DNA from 2 places in the Dehalogenimonas sp. THU2 genome. Region 2 is predicted to be linked to the other one. Evidence: a T-box and tRNA genes for the amino acid it is inferred to sense, from the RefSeq annotation. Region 2 holds a T-box; the other holds one or more tRNA genes.
The links. The T-box of region 2 lies ahead of ileS (isoleucine--tRNA ligase). A T-box ahead of a tRNA ligase gene usually reads a tRNA of that ligase, here a tRNA-Ile.
Positions count from the first base shown of each region.

Region 1: it encodes a tRNA-Ile, which carries the amino acid that the T-box ahead of ileS (isoleucine--tRNA ligase) is inferred to sense. The anticodon was not compared.

Region 1 is NZ_JBDLLU010000006.1:2,148-12,393, reverse strand. It holds gene trxB (thioredoxin-disulfide reductase) at 1-184, opposite strand, end outside; gene plsX (phosphate acyltransferase PlsX) at 162-1,187, opposite strand; gene ABFB09_RS04330 (acyl-CoA dehydratase activase) at 1,189-2,034, opposite strand; gene ABFB09_RS04325 (M20 family metallopeptidase) at 2,132-3,313, opposite strand; gene serS (serine--tRNA ligase) at 3,401-4,645, opposite strand; gene lysS (lysine--tRNA ligase) at 4,649-6,133, opposite strand; gene ABFB09_RS04310 (zinc ribbon domain-containing protein) at 6,532-7,200, shown strand; tRNA gene ABFB09_RS04305 (tRNA-Ile) at 7,219-7,294, shown strand; gene mfd (transcription-repair coupling factor) at 7,373-10,246, opposite strand, start outside.
Region 2 is NZ_JBDLLU010000007.1:40,596-50,841, forward strand. It holds gene ABFB09_RS05030 (AMP-binding protein) at 1-541, shown strand, start outside; gene ABFB09_RS05035 (ATP-binding protein) at 593-1,186, shown strand; gene ABFB09_RS05040 (leucyl aminopeptidase) at 1,196-2,692, shown strand; T-box leader at 2,807-3,058, shown strand; gene ileS (isoleucine--tRNA ligase) at 3,092-6,130, shown strand; gene ABFB09_RS05050 (hypothetical protein) at 6,185-6,883, opposite strand; gene ABFB09_RS05055 (ferritin family protein) at 6,931-7,386, opposite strand; gene ABFB09_RS05060 (universal stress protein) at 7,520-8,374, shown strand; gene ABFB09_RS05065 (ribulose-phosphate 3-epimerase) at 8,431-9,081, shown strand; gene rpiB (ribose 5-phosphate isomerase B) at 9,120-9,584, opposite strand; gene tkt (transketolase) at 9,577-10,246, opposite strand, start outside.

The DNA.
Region 1 (10,246 bases), on a different contig from region 2:
CGTTGATCGATTCGGTGAACCCGGGGTAGTTTTCGATCTCCCAGGCCTCGGCCATGCGACCTCCGACGGCACTACCTTCGATGAGTATCGTTTTGAGTTTAGCCCGCGAAGTATAGAGCCCGGCGGTCAATCCTGCTGGACCACCACCGATGATAATGACGTCATATTGTGACGAAGTTGACATTTTCTTTTACCTCCTCAGCAATAAGTTCTGGAATGCGCTGCTCCACGGTCCGCTTTGCGGTGAGAATGGCATTTTTCATAGCCTTGGCGCGGGAACGCCCGTGCGACACTATGATGGTACCCTTGACACCCAATAGGCAGGCGCCTCCATATTCGCGGAAATCCATACCTTTAGCCATATGACTGATACCGACATCGGCCAATAGCGCTCTTCCCCTTAAATGAGAAGCTGCGGAGACAGCTTGGCCGACCTGGCGTATCTTGATTATGGAGTCACCTAAACCCTCGAAAGCCTTGATAAGAATATTGCCGGTAAAGCCGTCGGTGACGATGACGTCGGCGGTGTCCCGCGTCAGGTCATGTCCTTCGACGTTTCCGATAAAATTTATACCCGGCATTTTTTTTAAGAGTTGATGGGTTTCCACTATAAGTTTGTTACCCTTTGTTTCTTCGCTTCCATTGCTCATCAGGCTGATGCGGGGAGTTTCAATCCCCATGACATATTTGGCGTAGATATTGCCCAATCTGGCGAATTCAACAAGGTGTTGGGGCCTGCAGTCGGAATTGGCTCCGGCGTCTAGAAGTAACGAAGGAGCGTGCGGCACCAATTTGATGATGCTTCCAAGGGCTGGCCGTTCGATGCCGTCGATCTTGCCTAAAAGAAGGTAAGCAGCGCAAAGCACCGCTCCGGTGGAACCGGCAGACACAAAAGCATCAGCGTGGCCTTCTTTGACGAGCATGGTGCCGACGGCAATGGATGACTTGGGTTTATTCTTGAGCGCTTCCATTGGATGTTCATGGAAATCTATGTTTTGGGGAGCGTGCACTATGGAAATATTCAATTTTTTCAGATGTTTCCCGGCCTGCACATGCAAGACCGGACGCTTTCCCACCAGGATGATCTCAACCCCTTTGTCCTTGAGTTCCTGGGCGGCTTTGATGGCCCCCTTCACGATCTCATAAGGAGCGTAGTCACCGCCGGAAGCATCAACGGCAATTCGCATATTATCCTCTTCCCTCGTCTTCCCTGAAATCTTGCCGGGTCGTATACCGTGACGAATGCCTATTATTATGCGTCAATTCACGCTGTAAGAGCAAGGCAGCACCTATCGCTCCGGTGAATTCCGGCAATGGAGGTACGATCAGTCGCGAGGCTAGTATCTCCTCAAAAGCCCGGATCATGCCGGCATTTCGAGCTACACCGCCCTGGAAAATGATCGGCGTCTCAATCATACGCGCGCGGCCGGCATCACCAAGAAAATTCCTGACAAGAGCCAGGCATAATCCGTAGATGATATCGTCGAGAGAAGCGCCGGTCTGCTGGTAGTGGATCATGTCGGACTCAGCGAAAACGGTACATCGTCCGGTAACTTTTACAGGTATGCGGCTTTCCAGTGACCGGGCAGCGAAGTCGGAGATTTTCAGCCCTAGTCTTCGGGACTGGTGTTCCAAGAAAGACCCGGTACCGGCGGCGCAGACAGTGTTCATCGCGAAATCCCGGACCAGCCCGTCTTGCAGAATGATAAGCTTGGAGTCCTGTCCACCGATCTCAATAACGGTTTTTACGCCGGGCAAAAAATACGCCGCCGCCATTGATTGACAGGTAATTTCGTTCTTAATAATATCGGCGCCTATGGTTTTGCCGACCAGTTCCCTCGCGCTTCCTGTGACGGCTATACCGGTGATATGACCTGTGACACCTTGTGTTAACTCCGCCAGCACCCGCCGGACTGCCTGCAACGGGTCACCGCCGGTAGGTAGATAAACCGAGGCTAAGACATGTGAATCGGCTGAAAGCACCACAGTTTTAGTGCCGACAGATCCGACATCGACTCCACAAACTAAATTCATATTTACTTGTAATGTCCAATCCGTGAAATGACCTTACAGGTTACGAAAACGTGGAAATATTCCTCGAACCGGATGTTATTGACCACGGGTCTGATCATTAGGGGCTATTCAAGAACTCAGCTTTAACCAGCGGAAGTTTATCTTTATCGACTATAAGATCTGCAACGGTCATCCCGAGCGCCACTGCGGCATTCAGCATACCCTGAAGTCCTGCTTCTGAGGCCGCAGCGGCGGCAAACTCCTTTGTATGCCCGAAAACATCTTTAGGGGCGATGGCGATGAACCCGTGGAGGCTGGGTGTCACTTGGCTGACATTACCCATGTCGGTGCTACCGAAAGACTGACTTTTATCTTCGATTTGGATTTGCAGACCTAAGGACGCAACATTGGCTGTGTAGAGTTCCGCAAGAGTCATGTTATTTTTGAGAGGATGGTAAGCCATTGAGTCCCAGCGGTATTCCAGCTTGGCTCCAGTCGCCTGTGCTCCGGCGCGAAAGCAATTAAGCACCCGCTCCTTGAGTTCTTCCAAGTAATTCAGATCTGTCGCTCTCACCAGGAAATTCCCTGCGGAATGACCGGGCACAACGTTAGCAGCTTTACCACCGTCGGTGATGACACCGTGGACGCGTGCTGAAGACCTGATATGCTGCCGCAGGGAGGCTACTGAGGAATAGGCGATTACCATAGCGTCGAGGGCATTGATGCCTTCTGCCGGATCAGAAGCGGCATGGGATTCCTTACCGAAGTACTCTACATAAAGTGTGACACACGACAAAGCGGTGGTGGTAGCGGTGCTCACTCCCGATTCCGGGTGTACCATCAATGCGGCATCTAATCCGTTGAAAACACCATTCTGGACCATGACGATTTTACCACCGAAGAGTTCCTCAGCAGGGGTACCTATAAACTGTATTTGGCCACCAAAATTGTCGATAATTTGCTTTGATGCTACGGCTGCACCGGCGCTGGCTGTGCCTATGAGGTTGTGGCCGCAGGCATGGCCTACTTCAGGGAGAGCGTCATATTCTCCCACCAAGGCTATAACGGGTTTACCGGTGCCATAAGTCGCCCGAAAAGCTGTCTCCAGATCCGCGATACCCCGTTCGACGGCGAACCCATTTTGCTTCAAGTAATCAATAAGCCATTCAGCAGCTTTCTTCTCTTTAAAGCCGAGTTCCGGTGAAGCGTGTATCTTGAGCGCAAGGTGCCTCAAAACTTCCGATTGGGCTTGAATACTGGATTTGATATCGTTTTTGAAGGAATCAAGATTCGTAATCATGACCTAATTATATCGCATGATAAGCACGGGTGACTAACGAAATCAACGCGAACGCGGGAAAAGTTAAATGATACAGGAGTGTTGCGCTCAACGCGCCTCAATAATATCTACTCCCATGTATTGACGCAATGCGTCAGGTACTATCACAGAACCATCGGCCTGTTGGTAATTCTCAAGAACAGCGATGAGCACCCGAGGCAACGCCAGGCCGGAGCCGTTAAGGGTATGAACGTAGTCGACTTTACCGTCTGAAGACCGGCGGTAGCGGATATTAGCACGACGGGCCTGAAAATCCAGGCAGTTCGAACATGAACTCACTTCCAGCCATTCAGCGATACCAGGTGCCCAGATCTCGATGTCATAGCTCTTGGATGAGGCAAAACCGATGTCAGCGGTGCATAGTTGCTTAATCCGGTAGGGGAGACCAAGAACCCGCGCCACATCCTCCGCATCGTCCAGCAGTTTCTCCAATTCTTCGTTGGATTTTTCTGGTTCGGTAAATTTGTATAGTTCCACTTTGTCGAATTGGTGGCCGCGCTTGATACCTCGGGTGTCTTTACCGGCGCTCATTTTTTCACGGCGGAAACAAGCGGTGTACGCACAATAGTCAATGGGTAACTGGTCGTTCGTAAGAATCTCGTCACGATGTAGATTGGTCAGTGGTACTTCGGCGGTAGGCACCAGCCACAGGTCATCAACGGCATCGCGGTAGAGATTGTCAGCAAATTTAGGTAGGTTGCCCGAGGCGTAGAGGCACTCTTTTTTTACCATGAACGGAAGATACATCTCCTTATACCCGTGCTTACGGGTATGAAGATCCAGGAAAAGAGAGATGAGCGAGCGCTGTAACCGGGCGCCGTTTTCTTTAAGGACATAGAACCGGGTACCGGACAGGCGAACTCCGCGTTCGAAATCAATCATGCCCAGTTTTTCACCCAATTCCCAGTGAGGTTTAACCTGAAAATCGAATGACTTGAGCTCGCCGCAGTACCTGAGAATAATGTTGTCTTCTTCACTAGTACCAAGAGGCGTGCTCTCTTGCGGGATATTGGGTACCTGAAGCAAATAGTCCTGTAGTTGTTCATCCAGTGTTCTTAGTGTATCTTCGGCCGTGTTGATCTGATCTCGTAGAGCCCGGCCGGCTTCAGGGTCAGACTGACGAGTTTTAGCTTGTTCTTTACGCTGGCGCCGAAGCTCATCTAAATCCTGGGTGATGTCGCGGCGTAAACGGTCAGTCTCTAAAATATCATCGATCGGTGCCTGGGACTGGCGACTGGCCATGGCACGGTGAACCAGATCAGGGTTGTCACGGATAAGTCTTAAGTCAATCATCGATTACTCCTTCTCCTTGAGTGTCGGGAAGAGAATGACCTCACGGATCGAATGATTACCTGTCAGTAGCATGATAAGACGATCAATGCCGACGCCAAGACCGCCGGTCGGCGGCATACCATATTCCAAGGCAGTGAGGAAATCTTCGTCAATAGTCTCGGTGTCATCAACCTGTGGAGCGCAGTTGGTGTTTTTCAACTGCGTGGCAAACCTGCGTTCTTGTTCCATCGGATCATTGAGTTCTGAAAAAGCATTAGCGATCTCCATGCCGCCGGCAAAGGCTTCAAAACGTTCGACGATGCGTGGTTCATCAGGACGCATTTTAGCTAAAGGAGACATTTCAATTGGGTAGTCGACCAAAAAACAAGGCTGATCAAAGCTCGGTTCGACATAGGTTGATAAGAGTTCGTCGAGGAGTTTACCCTTGTCTTTCTTGGGGTCAATGTCCATTCCAATCATCCTCATTTTTTGTCGTAACGAATCGATATCGGCGTATGCCAAGAAATCGATACCTGATTTTTCAAAAAGGATACTGCGGAAATCTATACGTGGCCATGGCGGCGTGAAATCGAGCGTTCGATCACCGTGTGTGACTTTGAAAGTCCCCGTAAGTTCATTGACGATGCCGGATACCATCTCTTCAACAAGAACCATGATATCACGGTAATCGGCATACGCTTTATAACACTCCAACATCGTAAATTCCGGGTTATGTTTGTGAGAGATACCTTCGTTGCGAAAGATACGCCCGATCTCATACACGCCATCAAATCCACCGACGATGAGTCGTTTTAAGTGGAGTTCCAACGCAATGCGCAAATACATATCCTGCTGCAGAGCATTGTGATGAGTGATAAAAGGCCGTGCGGCTGCACCGCACGCGAGAGATTGAAGCACCGGCGTTTCAACTTCCAGAAAGTCATGCGTATCGAGATAACGGCGGATACCGGAAATAATACGGGATCGAGTACGGAAAGTATCCTTCACTTCCGGGTTGGCAATGAGATCGATGTATCGCTGTCGATGTCTTATTTCGGTATCCTGGAGCCCATGCCACTTTTCTGGCAGTGGTTGAAGTGATTTTGTCAGCATATGAAGTTGTCGTACGTTGACTGAAGGCTCACCCGCACGGGTCCGCATTAGTCCACCAGTCGCACCAATAAAATCGCCAATATCCAGCGCCTCAAGTATCCCCAAACTGGGTTCATCGAGGTTGGTCTTGCCGCAGAAGAACTGGATTTTTCCACCACCATCGCGGATATCGAGGAAACTTATTTTACCCATATCACGACGAGATATAAGTCTCCCTGCAACAGTTACCTCCGGAAGGCCTGTTCCGGCTACCTCCGATTCTTCGAGAAGTTTTACCGCTTCGATATTAGAATGGCTGCGGTGAAAAGTATTGGGGTAAGCATCAATACCTTGTTCCTTGAGACGACTAAGTTTTTCCAGGCGCTCTCTAGTAATGTTGTCCAGTCGTGATGTCATGGCATTCTTTCTTAAGATATTACGGAGTAATTATAGGCGATGAAGCTATCCATAGCAAAAGCACGGACGACCTCCATCAAACGTGAAAACGAAATGTGCAGGTCGTTAATAAGGTTATGTGGCGGGGCCTTTGAGATAAAGATCAACGATTTCAGTGCCGACGAGCCGGCGGGTTAACTGGAATATTTTCCGATATCGTCGTCGACAAAATGACTGAAAATCGGGTGATATCAACCCGGGCTTTTCTGAGTAACATCCTCCTATATATGGTGGGTGAGGGAGAAGTGTATCGTGTAAGTCAAACCTTCAGCTTCATCGCTCCGCCCGCTGTTGCCGTAAACCCTGTAATAGTGATACAATTTTAACGTTGATTTCTATCAGTGGGGGTTTTTTGTAAGATGCCTATTTATGAGTATATTTGTCCTGAGTGTAGAAAGACGTTTGAATTGCGCCGGTCCTTCAGTGAAAGTGATGCCATTACGCATTGTCCAACATGCAATGTTGAATGTGATCGTATTATTTCTGCCTTTTCGCATGTGACGGCAACACCTGCTGGAAGTTATCTACAATCTCAAGACAAACATGCAGAAAAAATGTGGGAAATTTCCCGCAAGGCTGAAGACAAAAAATTAAAAGATCCAGATCCACTTGCTCGTTGGCGGGAAGAACGTCAAGAAGCGTGTGGAAAAGGTCCTGAGGCGTGGGTAGAATGGGCAAAAGAAGAGGTGGTTAAGAAAGAAAAAGAACAAGACGAACAGCGAATGAAAGAGACTGCGGAAAAAGATTACGCTAATTGGGCGCTTAAATCCACAAGTGTTGATCCCCAGGAGAAAGAGCGCTACTTGGCACAAAAAGAGCTTAATAAGATGGAAGCCGAAAGACAAGCTCGGCAAGATAGATTAAAGTGGAATCCAACAACAGAAGCATGGGAAGAAGACAAGCCGGTATTCGATTATCCGGCGGTGATAAAACCTACCGGAGAAAAGAAAGAAAGCCGGTTTGAGCGTAAGAAGAAAGAAGTATTAGAAGAAGAAGATAATATACCAGAGGATGAACAATACCTCTAACTCTCCGATAACGCCGCCGGGCTCGTAGCTCAGTGGTTAGAGCGGGCGGCTCATAACCGCTTGGTCGCAGGTTCGAAACCTGCCGAGCCCACCACCAGGGTTAAATAACTAAAAGGGGGATTATCCCCCTCTTTTTTGTTTGAAGAAGACGGATTAAGGTTTTCTCAGATATCTATAATCTTCCCAACCACCATATCGTTTCCTCCAATACTTCCCGCCACCGGCTACCAAGTAGTAGATAATCGAACCATATTTTATTTGCCGAAACCCTTACACCTTCCTTTAAAGGTGAAATCTTCCTGATATCAGGGTGAATTCCCGATAAAAAACTCAAAGCTATGAGACCATTCTCTAAGCCGATAGCCTTAATACTCGCCTTTCGCCCCATCATACGCAGGCGGATGATATAAAAGAGATTTTGAACTTCTGTGGGTAATGAACCAAATCGGTCGATTAATTCTTTTTCAAAATCCAAAAGTTCCTCAGTTTCTTGAATGCGGGCTAATCGCTGATACAGATCCAACCTTCGTGCTTGAGAGGCGACATAGGCGTCCGGGATGAAGGCGGTTAGTGGCAACTCGATGGTGGGGGGTGGAATTTTGCTGGATTTCAGAATAGCTGCTTCTTGACCTGATTTCTTAGCCTTAAGATCAATCACAGCCTCAGTAAGTAGTTGGGTATAAAGGGTAAAACCCACCGCGCTGATGTGGCCGCTTTGCCTGGTGCCAAGAAGTGTACCGGCGCCTCTGATCTCAAGGTCTTTCATGGCGATGCTATAGCCAGCTCCGAGTTCCGCCGCTTCGAAGATCGTGCGCAACCTTTTCTCGGCATCACCGGTGAGTCGTTTGCCTTTCTCATAGAGAAAAGAGGCATAAGCCAAATTAGCCCCACGGCCTACGCGACCGCGTAATTGGTACAACTGCGTCAGACCGAAACGATCGGCTTGATTCACGATTAGAGTGTTTGCATTAGGTACATCCAGTCCACTTTCGATAATGGTGGTGCAAACTAAAACATCCACCTCACCGGCGGCAAAACGCGTCATCGCCGCCTCAAGTTCACCCTCCGGCATCTGACCGTGACCGATGATAAAACTGGCCTCAGGTACGAGTTTTTGGAGCCGTTGGGCTATGTAATAGATACTTTGGACACGGTTATGGACAAAGAAAACCTGGCCGCCCCGCTCGCGCTCCCTGAGTATAGCCTCCCGTACCAGGTGATCGTCATACGCAGCGACGAAGGTTTTTATCGGAAGACGCTCCCCAGGGGGTGTTTCGATGACGCTCATGTCCCGTACACCGACCAACGATAGGTGCAAAGTGCGGGGGATAGGTGTTGCGGAGAGGGTAAGTACGTCTACTTCCTGTCGGATGCGTTTGATGAACTCCTTGTGCATGACACCGAAACGTTGTTCCTCATCGACAATTAGAAGTCCCAACTTTTTGAACTTCACATCAGGTTGTATCAATCGATGGGTACCGATGATAATGTCGATGCTGCCTTCTTGGATCGATGATAGGATGACCTTTTGTTCTTTTTCGGTACGGAAACGGCTCAACACTTCTAGTTTTACCGGAAAAGCAGCCAGACGATTACGGAAAGTTGAGAAGTGCTGTTGCGCCAGCACCGTGGTTGGCACCAACACCGCTACTTGTTTTCCATCCATAACAGCTTTGAACGCTGCCCGCAGAGCTACCTCAGTTTTACCATAGCCGACATCGCCCAGAATCAGACGATCCATGGGTTGGTGTTTTTCCATATCCTCTTTGACATCGATGAGTGCTTGAGCTTGGTCCGGGGTCTCTACGTATGGAAATGAGCCTTCCAGTTCCCTTTGCCATAATGTGTCGTGAGAAAATGCGTAACCGGGTACGATCTGACGGGCAGCATAGAGTTCTATGAGTTCCGATGCGGTTTCTTCAGCCGCCTCTTTAGCACGTTCTTTGTAACGAGCCCATTCCTGAGTACCCATGCGGTTTAGAATGGGTGCTTCATCTTCGCCGCCTATGTATCGGCTGATTCGATCAATCTGGTCGGTGGGTACATAGAGACGGTCGTCTGCGGCGTATTCTAGTAAAAGGTATTCCCTCGATGCGCCGCCGACCTGCATTGTCACCGTATCAGCAAAACGCGCTACGCCATGGTCAATATGGACTACATAATCACCGGGCTTAAGCTCTGGAAGTGCCAGGCGATGGGGAGCGGAACGCCGGCGAGATTGACGACGCTCTTTAACGAATCCGAATATTTCGCGATCGGTGTATAAATGCGTTTCACCGCCTAGTACCCAACCTGAACCTAAAAGGCTATGAACTAGCGTGATTGTCCCTTCTTCGGGCGGGGCATCGATAATAGCCGATAGCGAGAAACTTGTGCCCTCCTCAGATAATAGTTCACTCAAACGCTCCGATTGATAACTGGCGATGATGAGCCGTTTTCCTTGATTCTTCAATTCTTTAATTTTATTTAATAAGACGGGTAACCGACCGGCGTAGCTGGCAACCGATGTCAACGGAAGTTCGACCGCATCACCAACTCCGGAACCCCATGAAGATAGTTTGATGCTCTGGAACGGGGAGATCCGATCACTGAGTGTCGTCCAATCGAAGTATGGAACGGGATAACTCGCCGGCAAGTCAGTAGCAATAGTCTTTTCAATCCGGAGACACTCAGCCTCCTCAAGGTAATACTTGGCCTCCCGATCAACAGCGTCAGGTTCGTCGATGAGGATAAGTGTATTTTCGGGCAGATAGTCAAGGAGAGTGCCCTCGTTAACGTAAGGCGCCCAAAAAGAAGCCATTTCCGGACGAGCGCCAAGTCGCATTTTCGCTAGTTCTTCAACAAGTTCCGCACGCAATACGTCGTTGGTGCCCGAAAGATCTAAGGTGGGCAATTGCGCGCAAACAGGCAATAATGTAGCCGGTCCGATGGCTACGTGTTCCCGCGTTTTCAGAGATCGTTGAGAGACGGGGTCAAAGGTGCGGAGACTTTCGATAATATCGCCGAAATATTCCAATCGTAACGGGGTATTTTCAGTCGGTGGAAA
Region 2 (10,246 bases):
CGGAGACAGCGGCGGCGTCGGCACATCTATACCCGGTTTCGAAGTACGGGTGGTCAATGAAGAGGGAAGAACAGTAGCTGCCGGTGAACCGGGAGAAGTGGTGATTCGTGGGCCGATCATGCGAGCTTATCATAATCGTGTTGAAGACACCGAGAGATTCATCAGGGATGGTTGGCTTTACACCGATGACATTGGCATCGTCGATGAAAATGGGGAACTATTCATCACCGGCGTCAAGAAACCAATGCTGATCACCAAGGGTCAGAATATCTACTTTTCCGACATTGCCGATATTCTGATCACCCATCCGTTGATCGCCGATGCCGCGGCAGGGGGCATCCCGGATCCGGACGGCATGCGTGGTGAGGTTGTACTGGCGGTCGTTACACTTATAGATGGCGCAAACTTGACCGAACAGGAAGTAAAAAAATTCTGTTTGGAACGCCTGGCTAACTACAAGTGTCCCAAGAAGGTTTTATTCGTGTCGGATATACCGAGATCGCCCAACGGACAACTTGCGACTTTCAGCCTATTGGAATAATCGGTATATCTCTCTTATCATCTTGATGAACACCGGCGTATAATTGCCAGTGTGAAATCTGAAGTCTTGCGCGCCCGGGACGTGGATACATTGAGGCGGGCTATCGCACCTAAACTGCCACGGAAGACCGACCGCCCCGCCGTGATTATCCTTGTCGGGTTGCCGGGCAGCGGTAAGAGTTACTTCGCCGCCAAATTGCTCGAACGCATACCGGCGGCCGTACTCGAAAGCGATTACCTCAGGAAGACCCTGGTTCGCCGCCCAGTTTACAGCCAATGGGAACATATCCGATTATTCAGAGCTATCCACGCACTGGTAAAAGAATTACTCACGGCTAAATACAACGTTGTCCTGGACGCCACCAATCTGACCGAGAATTACCGGCATCCGCTTGAAGCTATCGCTATAGACACAAAGGCAAAATCGATTATCGTTCATATAGACACTCCCCGTGATGTCGCTGAAAAACGGTTGGTGGAAAGATTAACCCAGCAAGGTGGATACTCCGATGCCGATTGGGCGGTTTACCAAAAGCTCGAGGAAACGTTTGAACCGATAAAACGCCCTCATTTCTATGTCAGAACCCCTATGGACATTTTGCCTGTAATTGATAAAATAGTGTCAGAGATAAAAATCCAGGGATAGAGGAGCAACATGGAAATAAAACAGATCACGGGCGACATCAACAAGACTGAGGCTGATGCCATAATCCTGGGTGTTTTTGAAGATGATGAAACTAACGACATCGAGAAGGACCTGGACAAGGCCCTGGGTGGAACGATCGCGGCTCTACGCAAATCAAAGGAGATCAAAGGCAAATCCAGTGAACTAACTGTTATTCATACACTTGGCAAAATCAAATCCGCCAAGGCGGCAGTCCTGGGATTGGGTAAGAAAAAAGACTTCGATGCGACAAAATTGCGCTCCGCGATGGCCGATGCCTGCCGTTGTTTACAGCGGAAGAATAATCTCAAACTGGCCCTGACGCTCCCTGATACGGGTTTAACGACTTACGAGGTCGCTCGGGTCGTCGCCGAAGCAGCCTATCTGGGCGGATATAGCTTCCGGAAACATCTGACAAAAGCAGCGGATTATGGCGACCTGAAATGCATGACCGTCATTTTTAAAGAAAAGATAGAAAAGAGCAGTTTCGAAATGGGCGCCAAGAGGGGGGAGATAGTCGCCCAGGCTACCATACTGGCCAGAGACCTGGCTAATGAACCTTCTAACCATATGACTCCAGAAGACCTGGCCGATGCCGCTCACCAGGTGGCTCGGGAATCCGGCCTCAAGATTGAGATACTCGAACGCCGGGACATGGAAAAGCTGGGTATGGGCGGGTTGCTGGGGGTTTCTCAAGCTTCGAAAGATATCAATCCGCCGAAATTGATCATGATGAGGTATAAAGGCCGGGAGGGCGAGGGCTGGGATCTGGCGCTCGTCGGCAAAGGTCTGACCTTCGACAGCGGCGGCGTTTCCATTAAGCCTTCCGAGAAGATGGAAGAAATGAAATTCGATATGAGCGGTGGCGCGGCGACCATCGCCGCGATGGGAGCAATCGGTAAACTGAAACTGGATATCAATGTGATCGCCGCCGTGCCGGCAACGGAAAATATGCCCGACGGCGCCGCTTTCAAACCGGGGGACGTACTGAAGATGTTTACCGGTAAGACGGTCGAAGTAATTTCCACCGACGCAGAAGGCCGACTTATTCTGGCGGATGCTTTAGGCTACATCAATAAGGAAAAACCAAAGGTGATCGTCGACATGGCGACACTGACCGGGGCCTGTGTCATCGCCCTGGGTAATATCACCACTGCTGCCATAACCAATAATCAACCTCTGATGGATAAAGTCATCAAAGCGGGCACTTCGGCAGGGGAAAGGATCTGGCAGTTGCCGGCCTATGATGAATACAGAGATCAGTACAAGAGCGACTATGCCGATATCAAAAACGTCGGTGGCCGCCCGGCCGGCACCATAACCGCGGGGCTTTTCCTTTCCGAATTTATCGGCGACACGCCATGGGTTCACCTGGATATCGCGGGCACCGCCTGGGGTGATAAGGATAAAGGACACCTGACCAAGGGCGGAAGCGGTGTGCCGGTGGCGACCCTGGTCAACCTCGCGGAGATGCTGGCGCAAGAGTAGCGTCATTTATGGCTGTTTGGCAGAGCCGTTCCCCAAAAAGGGCGGCTCTGTTTATTATACGTTGGTACGTTTACAGGCCTTGCTCTGTGCTCAACACCTATGTTATTCTTTTAGTTAACAGCAACGACGGAGAAGAGTAGGCAGGCGAAGGTCCCCAGCGAGTCCGGTACAGTGAGAGCGGACGGAAAACAGCCTTCTGAAAATCACTCCCGAGCTTCCGGATGAAATCTTCGGGATGAAGAGAGTAATCACCGACGGTTGCCGACCGTTATCGCGGCAGGGCATGTCAGTGCCTGAAAAAGAGCTTCTATCAAATCATGATAGAGGAAACAGGGTGGTACCGCGGGTCTTTATCCCGTCCCTAGTGGGGCGGGATTTATTATTTTAAAGAGGTTTTATATGTTTCAACCAGTCAACAGCCGTGTTAACTTCGGGGAACTCGAAGAAAAGACGTTGAAGCTTTGGTCGCAGAAGAACGTTTTCAAACGCAGCATTGAAAACCGCAAAGACGGCAAACGCTTTACCTTGTACGAAGGGCCGCCGACGGCTAACGGCAAACCGGGTATCCACCATGTTCTGTCGCGGGTCTTCAAGGATGTCATTCCTCGCTATAAAGTGATGAAGGGTTTTTACGCGCCCCGCATCGGCGGATGGGACACCCATGGCCTCCCGGTAGAACTTGAGGTAGAAAAGGAACTCGGTTTCAAGAGCAAGACCGATATCGAGAGATACGGCATCGCCGAGTTCAATCAAAAATGCCGCGAGTCCGTGTTCAAATATGTCCGGGACTGGAACGCCCTAACCGAACGCATCGGGTACTGGGTGGATCTGGATAACGCCTACATCACCATGAATAACAGCTATATCGAAAGCGGCTGGTGGGTGGTCAAACAACTCTGGGACAAGGGATTAATCTACCAGGGTCATAAAGTCACCCCGCACTGCCCGCGTTGCGGAACTTCACTTTCATCGCATGAAGTGGCATTAGGTTATGAGGAACATACCGAAGACCCCTCGGTCTATGTGAAATTTCAGATTCTGCCGGAATCCTTTACCGGGCCCCTGAAGGCTTTTATGGACAAGCCGTTGTCCTTACTCGCCTGGACGACCACGCCGTGGACATTGCCCGCCAATACGGCCCTTGCGGTCTGTGACAGCGCCGAATACGCGGTCCTGGACCTGGGAGACGAATACCTGGTCCTTGCCGCGGCCTTGCTGGAGGCGAACGCCTTACATACTGCTCATGAAGCCGGCAGAGTTGCCGGCAGCCGCCTGGTGGGTTTGAAATACCGGCCGCTGTTCGATCCGTTCGCGAACAGCATGGCAGTGAGTCGCCTCGACAAAGGCGAACTCGTTGCCGTCGAAGCGACCGAGCTCACTTACCCGGTCATCGCCGCCGATTATGTCTCCATGGATGACGGTACCGGTATCGTTCACACGGCGCCGGCCTATGGCGAGGTGGACTATGAATCCGGAAAGAAGCACGGGCTGTATTTTATTCACCATGTCGATCTCCAGGGGAAGATAACCGGCACCTATCCCGGCGCGGGAAAGTTTGTCAAAACTGCCGATCCCCTCATCACCCAGGACTTAAAACAACGTAATATGCTTTTCAAAAGTGAAAAGATACATCACACATACCCGTTTTGCTGGCGTTGCAGTACGCCGCTGCTGTATTTTGCCAAACAGAGCTGGTATATCCGCACCACCGCCTGCCGAGATGCATTGATCGAAGGCAACGAACGTATCAACTGGTACCCGGAACATATAAAAAAAGGCCGTTTCGGCGACTGGTTGCAAAATAATGTCGATTGGGCGTTCTCACGCGAGCGTTACTGGGGAACGCCGGTGCCGGTATGGCGATGCCAGAGATGCCAGACAACCGAATGTATCGGAGGGTTAACCGAACTCCAGGCAAAGACGGGGTTTTCCGGGCTTAACGAACCACTCGACCTGCATCGGCCTTATGTCGATGACATGACGTATGAATGCCCGCAGTGCCACGGAGAGATGAAGCGCGTCAGTGATGTTATAGACTGCTGGTTCGATTCCGGCGCTATGCCGGTTGCCCAGCACCACTATCCATTTGAGCCGGACAGCCTGGATATCTTCAAGGATGGGCGTTTCCCCGCGGACTATATTTGCGAGGCGGTGGATCAGACGAGAGGCTGGTTCTATAGCTTGCACGCTCTTTCGACACTCCTCTTTGACCGGCCGAGCTACGATAATGTCATCTGCCTGGGGCATATTCTCGATGAAAAAGGCGAGAAGATGAGCAAGTCCAAGGGCAATGTGGTGTTGCCCGAAACTGTCATCGGGAAATATGGGGCTGACGCGGTACGCTGGTACTTGTTCACCGCTTCACCAGCGGGCAACGCCAGACGCTTCTCGGAGAAACTGGTGAGCGAGGTAACACGCTCCTTCATGTCCACTCTGTGGAACACTTATTCCTTTTTCATTCTCTACGCTAATATCGACAACTATCAGCCAAAAACTGAAACCTGCGAGGTGGCCTCGGAACTCGACCGCTGGATTTTGTCCGAGTTGAATCAACTCGTCGAGGAGGTCACCACCGATCTGGACGCATATGATCCGGTGGCCGCGGCGCGCGCCATAGAGGCTTTTGTGGATTACCTGTCCAACTGGTATGTCAGGCGATCGCGGAGGCGTTTCTGGAAATCCGAGAGCGACGCGGATAAACTGTCGGCTTATAACGCTCTTTATGAATGCCTGGTTACGATGTCTAAATTACTGGCTCCGTTCATGCCTTTCCTGGCCGAGGAGATATACCAGAACCTGGTCGTATCGATCAATGCCCAGGCGCCGGATAGTGTACATCTTTCTGATTTCCCGTTGGCTGACATTACCCGTATCGATGCCGACCTATCGACGGCAATGCGGTTGGCGATGAAGGTGTCCAGCATCGGCCGGGCCGCCCGGGCACAGGCGAGTATCAAGGTCCGTCAGCCCCTGGCGAGGGCGATTGTTGCCGGACTTAACGCCGGGGAACAAGCCAGGCTCGAAATAATCGCCGATTCAGTGATCGAAGAACTAAACGTCAAACGGCTCAACTTCGTCGCCGATGCTGAGGCGTTGCCGGATGATTCGGCCCAAGTGACCGAAGGCGCTTTGACCGTAGCCGTTGATAAAAATATCACTCCTGAACTGGCCGACGAAGGCCTGGTCAGGGAGATAACTCACCGTATACAGGGTTTGCGCAGAAACGCCAACTACGAGATCGCCGACAATATCGTCACCTACTTCGACGGCGATGAACAGGCCGAAAGAGTCATGGGCGAGTGGTCGGACTACATCAAGCGAGAAACTTTATCGCGGGAACTGGTAAAAGGCGTCCCCGTTGATGAAACAGTGACGGCTGAAATCTTCAAGCTTGAAGGTCATCCGATCAATCTCGGGGTAAGCAAGGCGAACCCTTGATGCCGAAGGCAATCCTGGCGTAAAGCGATCCGGTTGTGAGCTTCACTTCCCGGCCTAGTGAGCGGGAGGTGAAGCTTCTTCGCTTGCGCTTTCGGTCTCTTCCGGTGCTGTCTCAACCGGTTCCTCTTCCTCCGGCCGGCCGGTAGGATGGGTCATATCGCGAAGGTAACGGTGTATCTCGTTAAGAGACGGCGGAAAAACACTGAAGACTTCGATTTCTTTGGGGAACTGGATCGGGTGACCTTCCCGAATAAAAAGGACGCCGGCCTGGTCCGGTTGGAGCGTTTCGGCGATCCTGTTGATGATGAAATCGTAGCGGCGTTTCATGACGTCCATCAGACTTTCGGTGGCTATCCTGGCCACTTTGGGAGAAGTGAATCCAAGCATAGAGAAGCGCTCCCAATCAAGGCTCTCAGCCATCAATTCACGGTCCTCGATATATGTTAAAGAAGCGCCGGACTGCAGTCTGTCCTGGGTGATATCAAAACTGGGTGTGTTGAATTGTTCCAGGCTTTTCAGAGCGGCCTCACCGGTAGCATCGATGCCCTCGTGATAAACATGGTTCACCGCACCGATTCGCTCTTCCAGATGTCGAAGCTGGCCTTTGATTTCTTGCCAGTAACGTTCAAATAAGACATTATATTCTTTGGGCGCTTCAGGCCAGCGGTATAAGAGGGGTACGACATATAATTTGCGTTTGCCTGTGAATGTTGCCGCTTCCGGTCGTTCCACTTTTCCCAGTTCTTCAGCCATTTCGTCTCCTATTAAATGAGTTAATAATTCGTTGATGATGCCTCAGGCTAGTCATCGATATGAACGATGTTATCATAGAGAAGTTCGAGCCGTAGCTTGTGTCCCATTTCCTGGTGCGCCAGAAACCGGCAGAGCGATTTGGCGGTCTCTGTGCTGAACACTCCCATCAGGTCCGAATAAAAAGAGACGGACTCGGCCTCGCGTTTTATAGCGAAAAGCACGGTATCGGTCAGGTCGGCGCCGGCAAGTTCGTCAGGGGCTTTCAAATGGGCGGAGACCAGGAGATCCGCCAGGCGTGATTTGGTTTCGAGTGAATCTATGAAGGCTTCCAGTGGCAGGTTCTTTAGCGAATCAAGGTGCTTTTCCTCGGTGCCGGCCAGTTCCCGTAAGAGAGTGGCCGCAGCCGGATCATCGGTCATACCGGCAGATTTACGATATAAAGCAGCGGAAGCAACCTCTTTGAACATGGCTGCTTCCAGCAACTCGGCAATTTCGTCGTTCATGAGGCTCCTTGATAAGATTGTTGATAGACTCCTTAACCATTCTAAAGAGCACTCCGGTGACTGTCAATTAAGTCTTGGTCGTTGAATCCAATTCAGGTATAATCTGGGATAGTATAAAGTTGAAGGTCTGATAATGGAATACCGAAAAATCCTGGTCCCGCTGGATGGTTCAGAATCGGCAGAGCAGGCTTTGCCGCTAGCGAAGGCGCTGGCAGGCAAAAATACCAATATTGTTCTTTTCAGCGTATGTCCTGAAGATGAACTAAGGCTTTGCCGGTTGAACAGCGCATATCTCGATGTCCAGGCTAAAGCATTAACTGCTGAGGGCCTGCAATCCGTTATCTGTCATACCGAACCCGGTGATCTCGCCGACCGAATTAAAAACTATACGGCGAGGGAAGGTGTGGAACTGGTAATCGTCTGCCGGCAGGGCTACTCCGACCTATCCCGGGAAGAAAAGGTACTTCAGAATCTAGTTACCGATAATAGTTCTCTGCTACTGGTCAAACCAGATGCTGCAAAACCCAGGCTGTCCAGGATACTCCTGCCATTGGACGGGTCAATAATTTCGGAAGGTGCGGTGCCCCATGTTATTAAGCTAGCCAAAGCGGCCGGATTGGAAGTATTGCTCTTATCGGTTAACGGTTTCCCTGAGATACCCTCGGATCGCCCGCCTGCTGCCAAGCCCAGTTGGGAAGAATACGCTTTGGTGTTGATGAAAGAGGTAAGGGAACAAGCTTCAGGCTACCTCGATCGGCAAGCTCAAGATTTCCGGCAGGCCGGATTGAAGGTAAAGACCCAGGTGGTATTTGGAAGCGTCGCCGAAAGCATCCTCAAGGTATCGGAAGAAGAACACGTAGATGTGATCGCCATGGCCACTCACCGGCGTTCCGGACTGGACCGCTGGGTTTACGGCAGCGTTGCCGCTACAGTGAGTGCGGCCACTGAGTTACCGATGCTTTTGGTCCGCGGTAGCGAAAACCGTTAACCGATCAGCGCTCGGGTTTTCCGATTTCCGATTATTTAATATTCAAGGATGAGATATTGAGAAAAGTACGCGTGGTACCGGCAATCCTGACCGATGACGTCACGGCGTTGAAAAAGATGGCCGATCAGATCAGGGAAGCGGTCACCTGGGCGCAGGTGGATATCATGGACGGGGGATTCGTGCCGTCGAAGAGCATCGGGTGGCAGGCGGCCAAGGCGGCTGAGCTGCCGTTCGCCTGGGAAGTTCATCTGATGGTGAAGGATCCTGAAACCTGGTTCAGCGACTTCAAGTTCGCAGGCGCTAGCCGTGTCATCTTCCATTTTGAGGCTGCGCCCGAACCCCGATGCGTCATCGAGTCCGCCAGAAAGCTGGGGCTGGACGTCGGGATGGCGATTAACCCCGAAACCTCAGTAGCGACGGTTGCAGAGTTTCTGCCTCTGCTCGACAACGTTCTCTTGATGTCGGTGAATCCCGGTTTCTATGGCGCGAAATTCATACCGGAAGTATTGCAAAAGATCAGCCAAATCCGCGCACTGTTGCCAAACATATCGATCAGTATTGATGGTGGTATAAAAGAGGCGAATCTGCTGGAAGTAGTCTCCAGCGGAGTGGACGATATCTGTGTGGGCAGCGCCGTTTTCTGTACACCGGACCCGGCGGAAAGCTACCGTAGGTTACAGTCCATGGTCGATGCAGCAACCTGTTAGTCACTCGATTCAGGCCAGCGATTAAAAGCGGTTAACCTTTATCGGTTGAGAAGTGCCCTGCGTTCGATTTCATTCAACATATCCAGGCGGCGGCGGTAACGGGGTTCTTCTCTGAAAGAAGCGTTGAGAAACGCTTTACAGAGTTCCTGGGCGAGAGATAGCCCCAAAACCCGTGCTCCCAGGCACAGGACGTTCATGTCATCGTGTTCCACCGCCTGATGGGCGGAATAGGTGTCATGACAAACCGAGGCGCGTATCCCGGGCACTTTGTTGGCGGCCATACAGGCGCCAGCGCCCGAACCGCAGATCAGTATGCCTCTCTTGACCTTGCCCCCGTTCACTTCCCGGGCAACGCGCTCGGCGTAATCCGGGTAGTCATCGTCCTGTAGAAATTCATGAGCTCCGAGATCGATGATCTTGATGCCTTCTTTTTGCAACAGAGGCACCAGCGCCTGTTTTAGAGCGAAACCGCCGTGATCAGAGGCCACAGCGATGCTATTCACTTTCGGCCGCCAGTTTCTCCGCTGTATCGACGATGTGTTCTACGGTGAAGCCGAATTTTTCGAACAGCACATCACCGGGGGCGGAAGCCCCGTAGTGGTCGATGCCGATCTTGATGCCCCTGTCACCGGCGTACCTCTCCCAACCCAATGTGCGGCCAGCTTCAACAGTGATACGTTTCCAGATCTGACGCGGCAGCACCTGCTGGCGATATTCTTCCGGCTGAGCGTCGAAGACCTCCCATGAAGGTAACGACACGACACGGGCGGAGATTCCTTTTACCTTGAGTGCCTGCGCAGCTTCAAGGACGAGGTGAACCTCCGAACCGGTGGCGATGATGATTACGGCCGGTTTGAGGTCCGCTTGCCAAAGAATGTAACCGCCGCGGTGAGTGAGAGCGGCGGGAGCCAGTTCTGTCCGGTTGAAAACCGGTAGTTTCTGACGGGTGAGGACCAGTACGGTCGGGCCGCCGGTACGCCCGATAGCCATTTCCCAGGCCATGGCGGTCTCGGTGGCATCGGCGGGGCGTAAAGTTACCAGGTGTGGGACTGAGCGTAAACCCAGCAGTTGTTCCACCGGTTGGTGTGTCGGACCGTCCTCGCCCAAGCCGATGGAATCATGAGTGTAAACATAGTTGACGTTGAGTCCCATGATGGCCGCCAGG